DNA from 2 places in the Labrys sp. Lb11 genome. Region 2 is predicted to be linked to the other one. Evidence: predicted binding sites of a transcription regulator. Region 2 holds the regulator's gene; the other holds the start of a gene.
The links. The regulator LexA, encoded in region 2, represses DNA repair genes until DNA is damaged. The targets are predictions, from matches to a motif close to TGTTCNNNNTGTGTTCNG.
Positions count from the first base shown of each region.

Region 1: a site for LexA is predicted at 2,423-2,440, ahead of AC27L4_RS28030 (ImuA family protein). Genes of this name have one in related genera too.

Region 1 is NZ_BAAJOT010000008.1:230,729-235,140, forward strand. Features, by position in the region: gene AC27L4_RS28020 (OB-fold-containig protein) at 1-525, shown strand, start outside; gene AC27L4_RS28025 (flotillin family protein) at 549-2,237, shown strand; gene AC27L4_RS28030 (ImuA family protein) at 2,471-3,268, shown strand; gene AC27L4_RS28035 (Y-family DNA polymerase) at 3,189-4,412, shown strand, end outside.
Region 2 is NZ_BAAJOT010000005.1:250,148-254,559, forward strand. Features, by position in the region: gene AC27L4_RS19795 (ComEC/Rec2 family competence protein) at 1-1,848, shown strand, start outside; gene lexA (transcriptional repressor LexA) at 1,842-2,558, opposite strand; gene AC27L4_RS19805 (molybdopterin molybdotransferase MoeA) at 2,671-3,894, opposite strand; gene moaC (cyclic pyranopterin monophosphate synthase MoaC) at 3,891-4,370, opposite strand; gene trpC (indole-3-glycerol phosphate synthase TrpC) at 4,367-4,412, opposite strand, start outside.

The DNA of each region.
Region 1 (4,412 bases), on a different contig from region 2:
GGCCATGCCGACGGCCATCCCGCCGGCCACGCCGAAGACCATGGGAGCTGGTTCGGCGGCATCCTCGGCTGGATCAATCCCGGCCGGGCGCCGATCCTGATCGTGATCATGCTGGCGCTGGGCTCGTTCGCGGCGGCCGGCTATAGCGTGCAATCCATCGCCATCGCCGTCGCCGGACCGCTGACGGCGCCGATCGCCGCGGCCGTCGCCGCGGCGGCTGCGGTGGAACTGACCCGCCTCGGCAGCCGCCTTCTCGCCCGTGTCATCCCGCGCGACGAGACCTATGTGGTCGACGAGGCCGACTTCGTCGGCCTGACCGCCTCGGTGACGATCGGCCCGCTCGACGAGGGCAGGCCCGGCCGCGTGCGCCTGCAGGACCGGCACGGCAACTGGCACTTCCTCATCGCCCGCGCGGCGCCGGGCCACGGCCCCTTCGCCACCGGCGCAACCGTGCTGCTGGCCGACCGCCGCGACAAGGTGTTCCTCGCCATCACCGTCCCCGACGACCTCACCTCGGGCCGCTGAGCCCGCCCCAACGGAGCCTATCGATGATCATGGACATGCTCATCCCGGCCGCCATCGGCCTCGTCGTCATTCTCGGCATCGGCTTCGTGCTGGCGACGCTCTACACCCGCTCCTCGCGCGACCGGGCCTATGTGCGCACCGGCCTCGGCGGCCAGAAGGTGGTGCTCGACGGCGGCTCGGTGGTGCTGCCGGTGTTCCATTCCACCGCCTGGGTGAACCTCAAGACGCTGCGGCTGGAGGTGCGCCGCGGCGAGGGCGAGGCCCTGATCACCAAGGACCGCATGCGCGTCGACATCGGCGCCGAGTTCTATGTGCGGGTGAAGCCGGACAGCGCCTCGATCGCCCTGGCGGCGCAGACGCTCGGCGACCGCACCAACGACGCCAACGAGCTGCGCGTGCTGATCGAGGCCAAGTTCGTCGACGCCCTGCGCTCGGTCGCCGCCACCATGGTGCTGAACGACTTGCAGGAAAAGCGCATGGACTTCGTCAAGGCGGTGCAGGAGGCGGTGGCGGCCGACCTGCAGTCCAACGGCCTGGAGCTGGAATCGGTGTCGCTGACCCGCCTCGACCAGACCGACATCAAGCATTTCAACGCCAACAACTACTTCGATGCCGAGGGCCTGGCGACGCTGACCCGCATCACCGAGGCGCGCAAGAAGGAGCGCAACGACGTGGTGCGCGACACCGAGGTCGCCATCGCCACCAAGGACCTGGAGGCCCAGCAGCAGAAGCTGTCGATCGAGCGCACCTCCAAGGAGGCCGAGCTCAACCAGCAGCGCGACATCGTCAACAAGACCGCCGAGACCCGGGCCCAGGCGGCGCAGAAGGAGGCGGAAGCCCGCCGCGCCGAGGAGGAGGCACGCATCGCCACCGACCAGGCCATCGCCGAGCGCAACGCCAAGGCCGAGGAGGCCAAGCAGACCGCCAACGTCGCCACGACGCGGGCCATCCAGCAGCGCAAGACCGAGGCCGAGCGCGACGTGCAACTGGTGGCGCAGGAGAGCGCCATCGCCGTCTCCAACAAGAGCCGCGAGGAATCGGACGCCAACGCCCTGGCTCAGGAAGCCCGCGCCAAGGCGGTGGCGGCGCAGGAGCGCGTCACCACGGCGCAGGCCGTCGAGGTCGCCGAGCGCGAGAAGCAGATCGCCGTGATCGCGGCGCAGAAGGAGGCCGAGACCGACGCCGTCGCCGTCCGCGTGCAGGCCGCGGCGGACAAGCAGTCGGCCATCGACAAGGGCGAGGCGATCACCACCCTGGCCCAGGCCGAGGCCGAGGCCGCCAAGACGCGGGCCCAGGGCATCCGCGAAATGGGCCAGGCCGAGGCGGCACGCGAGCTGGCGCTGAACGAAGCCCGCAACCGCCTGAGCCAGGAGGTCATCGCCTACGAACTGACGCGCGAGCGCATCCGCGTCATCCCGCTGGCCCTGGCCGAGGCGGTGAAGCCGCTGGAGAAGATCTCGGACATCCGCATCTTCGACGCCGGCGGCCTGCTCGGCGGCAAGGCCGGCGGCCTGACGGGCAACGGCAACTTCGGCGACGGGCTGGTCGGCCAGCTGCTGGCCTACCGCGCCAACGCGCCGCTGCTCGACAAGATCCTGGCCGAGGCCGGCTTCACCGGCGCCGACCCGGTGCAGGCCATGACCAACGCCCTGGCCCAGGCCAATGGCGCGGCCCGGCCGGACGGCAAGGCGCCGGCAGAGCCGCAGGAGTGAGCAGCCCGGCCCGAGGCTCCTCTTGAGGCGGGAGGCGGTGCAGGACAAGGCAACGCCCTCTCAGCCGTCATGGACGGGCTTGTCCCGGCCATGATGGAAGCGTTGCACCAAGGATTTTTTACGGTCGCGTTGCCGCCACGATTCCTGAGTTCGGAGCCCTGCGCGCGTCCAGACTCCGCTTGCAATGTTTCCTTTTTGTTCTAGTCTGCCGGCAGATCAACTCCGCAGAGCCCATGCCGCAGACCGTCCCGCCTCATGCTCCGCTCCCGGCCCGCCCCGATACCGGCCGCGGACGCGCGGCGACGCTGGACAGCCTGCGCCGGCTGCTGCCGCGCCTGGAAAACACCGGTCGCGGCACGCGGATCCTGCCTTTCGGCCTGCCACCGCTCGACCGGGCTCTGCCCCGGGGCGGCCTGGCGCTGGATGCCCTGCACGAGATCGTGCCCGACACGGCAGCCGACATGGGCGCTGCCCTGGGCTTCCTGAGCGCGCTCCTGTCTAGAACAAATAGAGAACAATCCATTCTGGTCGTGCAGGACAGGGCCGATGCGGCGCAGCGGGGCCGGCTGCACGGGCACGGCCTCCGCATCCTCGGCCTCGACCCGGCCCGCCTGATCCTGGCGCAGGCGGACGGTGACATCGAGGCGCTCTGGGCCCTGGAGGAGGCGCTGCGCTCGGGCGCGCTGGCCGCCGTCGCCGGGCTGTTCTCGGCCCTCCGGGGCCTCGACCTCAAGGCGAGCCGCCGGCTGCACCTGGCCGCCGCCCAGGCGGAGGCGCCGCTGTTCCTGCTGCTGCCCGGCGCGGGGGCGAGCGCCGCCGCGACGCGCTGGCGGGTCGCCGCGGCCCCGGCCGCCCGCGACCGTTTCGGCCTGCTCGAACGCTGGCGCTGGCGGCTGGAGCTGGAGCGCTGCCGCAACGGGCGGACGGGAACCTGGACCGTGGAGTGGGATCATGCCGCGCATCGTTTCAGTCTGGCTGCCTCGCTGGCCGATCCTGCGCTTCCTGGCGGCGCAGCGATCCGCGTCGCCTGAGGCGATCGACGACAGCCGGCCCTTCGTGCTGTCGGTCGAGGGACCGGGCGGCGGCCTGATCGCCGCCGCCAACCGTGCCGCCGCGGCGGCCGGCCTCGCCTCCGGCGACCGGCTGGCCGATGCGCGGGCGCGCTGCGGGCCGCTGCAGGTCCGGCCCGCCGATCCCGCCGCCGACGACGCGGCCCTGCGCCGGCTCGCCCTGTGGGCGACGCGCTATGCCCCCGCGGTCACGGCCTGGGGCGAGGCGGAGGGGGCGGACGGGCTGTTCATCGACGTCGCCGGCGCCGACCACCTGCTGGGCGGCGAGGAGAAGCTGCTCGCCGACCTCGACGCCCGCCTGCGCCGCTTCGGCCTGCCCGCCCGCCTCGCCGTCGCCGGCACGGCCGGAGCGGCCTGGGCCCTGTCGCGTTTTTCCCGCATCCCCCGCCCGATCCTGCCGACGGGCGCGGAGGCGGCGGCGCTGGCGCCCCTGCCGGTCGCGGCCCTGCGCCTGCCGGCCGGGACGCGCGAGCCGCTGCGGCGGCTCGGCTTCAAGCGGGTGGGCGACCTCCTGGACAAGCCCCGCGCCCCCTTTGCCGCGCGCTTCGACAAGGGATTGCTGCGGCGGCTCGACCAGGCGCTGGGCCGTGCCCCGGAAGCGCTGACCTGGCTCGCGCCGCCGCCGGCCTATCGGGCGTTGCGCCAATTGCTCGAGCCGGTGCTGACCCAGGACGCCGTCGTCACCGTGGCGCGGCGGCTGATGGCCGACCTGGCGCCGCAGCTCAAGCGGGACGGCATGGGTGCGCGTACCCTCGAGCTTGCCCTCTACCGGGTCGACGGTGCCGTGCGCACGGTCGATATCGGCCTTGCCCAGGCGACGCGCGATCCCGCCCATGTGGCGCGGCTGATCGGCCTCAAGCTGGAACGCCTCGGCGAAGCCGTCGACGCCGGCTTCGGCTTCGAGGCCTTCGCCCTGTCCGTCATCGGCGCCGAGGTGCTGGACGAGCGGCAGTCGGGCTTTGCCTCCGCCGCCGCCATCGACCTGGCGGAGCGCCGCACCGCCCTGGTCGACAGCCTGCGGCAGCGGCTGGGGCCGCGCAGCGTGCAGGTGCTGGCGCCGGTGGCGAGCCATGTGCCGGAGCGCTCGCAAGCCGCCCGGTGCATC
Region 2 (4,412 bases):
CGCGCCAGCGGTTCGGCCCGCCTCGTGCTACGCCCGGCAAGCATCGACGGCCTCGCGCCGGCCGACGTGCCGGCGCTGGTCCGCCTGACCGTGCGCAGCGTCGGCGACATATCGCCGGGCGACAGCGTCAGCGTGAAAGCCCTGCTGCGGCCGCCGCCGCCTCCGACCGTGCCCGGCGGCTACGACTTCGCCCGCGACGCCTATTTCGACGGCATCGGCGCCGTCGGCTTTGCCGCGGGCAAGCTCCAGCCGGCCCCTCGGCCCGTGACGATGTCCTGGAGCGAGCGCTTCGCCGCCGGCCTCGATCGGTCCCGCAACGCCCTGACCGATCGCATCGTCGCGGTGATCCCCGGCGAAAACGGCGCCGTCGCCGCCTCGCAGGTGACCGGCAAGCGCGGCCTCATCCCCGAGGACGCCAATGCCGCCCTGCGGGCTGCCGGGCTCTACCATGTCGTCTCGATCTCCGGCCTGCATATGGCCCTGTTCGCCGGCGGCCTGTTCTGGCTGATCCGGGCGCTGCTCGCCCTGTCGTCCCGCATCGCCCTCACCATGCCCCTCAAAGCGCTGGCGGCCATGCTGTCACTGGCGCCGGCCGCCGCCTACACGCTGTTTTCCGGAGCAGAGGTCGCGACCGTGCGCGCCTTCGTCATGACGGCGATCGTGCTGATGGCGGTGGCCCTTGGCCGCAGTGCCGTCACGCGGCGCAATGTCGGGCTCGCCGCCGCCTTCGTGCTGCTGACAACCCCCGAACAGCTGCTGGGGCCGAGCTTCCAGATGTCGTTCGGCGCGGTGGCGATGATGGTGGCCTGGTATGACAGGCCGCGCCGGCCGGGTGCGCGGCCTCCGGCCACGGCCATGGGGCGGATGCTGTCGCGGCTGGGCATCGTCGTCGTCGGCCTCGCCGTCACCACCATCATTGCCTCCCTGGCGACGGCACCGTTCTCGGCCTTCCATTTCCACCGGCTGACGCTGCAGTCCCTGGCGTCGAACTTCATGGCGACGCCGATCGTGTCGCTCCTGATCATGCCTCTGGCCCTGCTGGCGCTGGCGGCCGAGCCCTTCGGCTATGGTGCGCCGCTCTGGTCGGCCATGGGCGTGGCGGTCGGCTGGTTCATGGCCATCGCCCGCATGGTCGCGTCCTGGCCTGGCTCTGAGATCGTCACGCCGCAATTCTCGGCCGCCGCCCTGGCCGCGTTCTCCGCCGGAATCGTGCTGCTGGCCATCCTGCGCACGCGTCTCGCCCTGGTCGCCATGTTGCCGCTGGCGGCCGGCAGCGCCCTGGCCACGATCGACGCACGTCCCGTCGCCATCATCGGCGCCAACGGCTATGCCGCGCTGGTGCGCGACGGTGCGACCCTGTCGACGATCGGCAGCCGGCGCGACGCCTTCAATCAGCGCGAATGGCTGCTGGCCTTGGGTGACGGCCGCAACCTGGAAGACCCGACGCTGACGGCGGCTGTGCGCTGCGACAAGGAGGGTTGCTCGGCGCCTCTGGGCAAGGGACGGTTCCTGGTGCTCGACCGCACCGTCAACGCCATCGAGGAGGATTGCGGCCGGGTCGCCATCCTGGTCTCGCCCCTGCCGGTCCCGGCGCGCTGCAAGGCTGCGGGGCTGGTGCTGGACCGGACATCCATCCGCGCCGCCGGTTCCCTCGCCATCTATGACGACGGCCCGACGCCGGACACCGGCGAGCCGCGCTGGCGCATCGTCACGGCGCGTGAGGCCGGCGGCGACAGGCCCTGGGCGCCGGCTCCCCCGCGCCCCAAGCCGCCGCCTGATACGCAGGAGGAGAAAAGCGAAGCTGCCCCCGACGAGGCGCCTGCCCGGGACGAGGCCTTGCCTCAGTAGCGGCGGAACAAACCGACCAGCTTGCCCTGGATGCGCACGCGGTCGGGGCCGAAGATGCGGGTCTCATACGCCGGGTTGGCGGCCTCCAGCGCGATCGAGGCGCCGCGACGGCGCAAGCGCTTGAGGGTGGCTTCCTCGTCATCGATCAGCGCCACCACGATATCGCCGGTCTCGGCATTGTCCTGGCGCCGGATCAGCACCGTGTCGTTGTCGAAGATACCGGCCTCGATCATCGAATCGCCACGGACCTCCAGGGCGAAATGCTCGCCCGCCGACAGCATCTCCGGCGGCACGCTGATCGTATGGCTCTTGCTCTGGATCGCCGAGACCGGCGTGCCGGCAGCGATCCGGCCCATCACCGGGATCATCACCGAACGCGCGGCGTCCTCGTCCAGGGCCGGCGGGGGAGCGGCTCGCACCCGCCCGAGATTGCCTTCGATGACATTGGGCCGGAAGCCGCGCGGGGCCGACACTGTGGTGAGGCCCGGTACCGAGGATTCGGGCAGCTTCACGACCTCCAACGCCCGTGCCCGGTTGGGCAGGCGGCGGATGAAGCCGCGCTCCTCCAGCGCCATGATCAGACGATGAATGCCGGACTTGGAGCGAAGATCGAGCGCGTCCTTCATTTCGTCGAAGGAGGGGGGAACGCCCTGCTCCTTCAGCCGCTCGTGGATGAAGCGCAGCAATTCGTGTTGTTTCTTCGTCAGCATGGGCGTTCCCGGCGCGGAGGCAGCGAATCAACTGGTGAATCGCCAAACAAACCATGAACAGTGCTACATGTTCGCACTGTGTTCCGCAACCATGAACTTCCGGTAAAGACGATCAGTAGCCGGCGGCGCGAAGATCGATGATCTCGCAGGCATCGCCGGCATGTGCCGCAGCGGCATGGGGCGGCCGGATGGCGAGGCAGTCGGAGCCGGCGAGCACGGCAACCATGGACGAATCCTGCACGGCCGATGGTGTCACCATCGGCAGGTTCGTCGCTGCGTCAAGCGTGAAGGTCGCACGCAGATAGTCTTCGCGCAGATCGTTGGCCGGCCAGTCCACGGCGAAACGGGCCGGACGACGCGGCAATGTCCGGTCGGCGCGGCCGGCGAGGGCACGGATCAGCGGCGTCAGGAACAGCACGCCGCAGACGATCGCCGAGACCGGATTGCCGGGAAGGCCGAGGATGCGCATGGCGCCGAGGCTGCCGTGCATCATCGGCTTGCCCGGCCGCATGGCGATCTTCCAGAAGCCGAGCTGCATGCCTTCGCGGGTGAGGGCGGCCTGCACGAGGTCGCGGTCGCCGACCGAGGCGCCGCCGATGGTGACGAGCACGTCGGCCCCGGCGTCGCGTGCGCGCCGGATCGCCGCCTCGATCTCCGCCAGGCTGTCGCCGGCAATGCCGAGGTCGATCACCGCCGCGCCCTCGGCTTCCGCCATCGCGGCCAGGGCGAAATTGTTGGAGGCGACGATCTGATGCGGGCCGACGCTGGTGCCGGGCAGGACCAGTTCGTCACCGGTGGCGAGGATGGCGACGCGGGGCCTGCGATGGACCGGAACGGTTGCGTGACCGGTGGCGGCGGCGAGCGCCAGATCGCGCGGGCCGAGGCGGGTGCCGGCGACCAGCGCCGTGTCGCCGTCGCGGAAATCGAGGCCGCGGCGGCGAATGTTCTGGCCGGGCCTGGCCGCGGCGGTCAGCGTGACGGTATCGCCCTCGCGCCGCGTGTTTTCCTGGATCAGCACGGTGTCCGCGTCGGCGGGCACCGGGGCGCCGGTGAAGATGCGCACGGTTTCGCCAGGGCCGAACGTACCGGCGAAGGCGTGGCCGGCCGCGCTCTCGCCGACGACCTTCAGCCGCGCCCCGGCCGCCGCATCCGCCGCCCGCAGCGCATAGCCGTCCATGGCGGAGGCGTCGAAGCCGGGCTGGGTGCGCCGCGACGCCAGCGGCTCGGCCAGGACCCGGCCGCGCGCCTGCGGCAGCGGCGCCGGCTCGGCCGGCAGCGCCGATACGCCGTCCAGGACCTGCGCCAGCGCGGCCGAGACCGCGAGAAGTTCCGTCATGCCTCTGCCCGCCATTCGCCCGACTTGCCGCCGTGTTTCTCCAGGAGGCGGATGCCCTCGATCCGCATGCCGCGGTCGACTGCCTTGATCATGTCGTAGATGGTCAGGCAAGCCACGGAGACGGCGGTCAGCGCCTCCATCTCGACACCGGTCTGGCCGGCCACCTTGACGCTGGCGGTGACGCGCAAGCCGGGCAGATCCGGCTCCGGCTCGATCTCGACCGTCACCTTGGAGAGCAGCAGCGGATGGCAGAGCGGGATCAGCTCGTGGGTGCGCTTGGCGGCCATGATGCCGGCGATGCGGGCCGTGCCCAGCACGTCGCCCTTCTTGGCGTTGCCGGCACGCACCAGCTCGAGTGTCGCGGCCTGCATCACCACGCGGCCCTCGGCGACCGCGAGGCGGGTGGTGGCGGGCTTGTCCGACACGTCGACCATGGCAGCCTCGCCGGAGGTGCCGATATGGGTGAGGCCGCTCACGTCGCCTCCGCCTGGCGCTGAAGCAGCGCCTTGGTTGCCGCG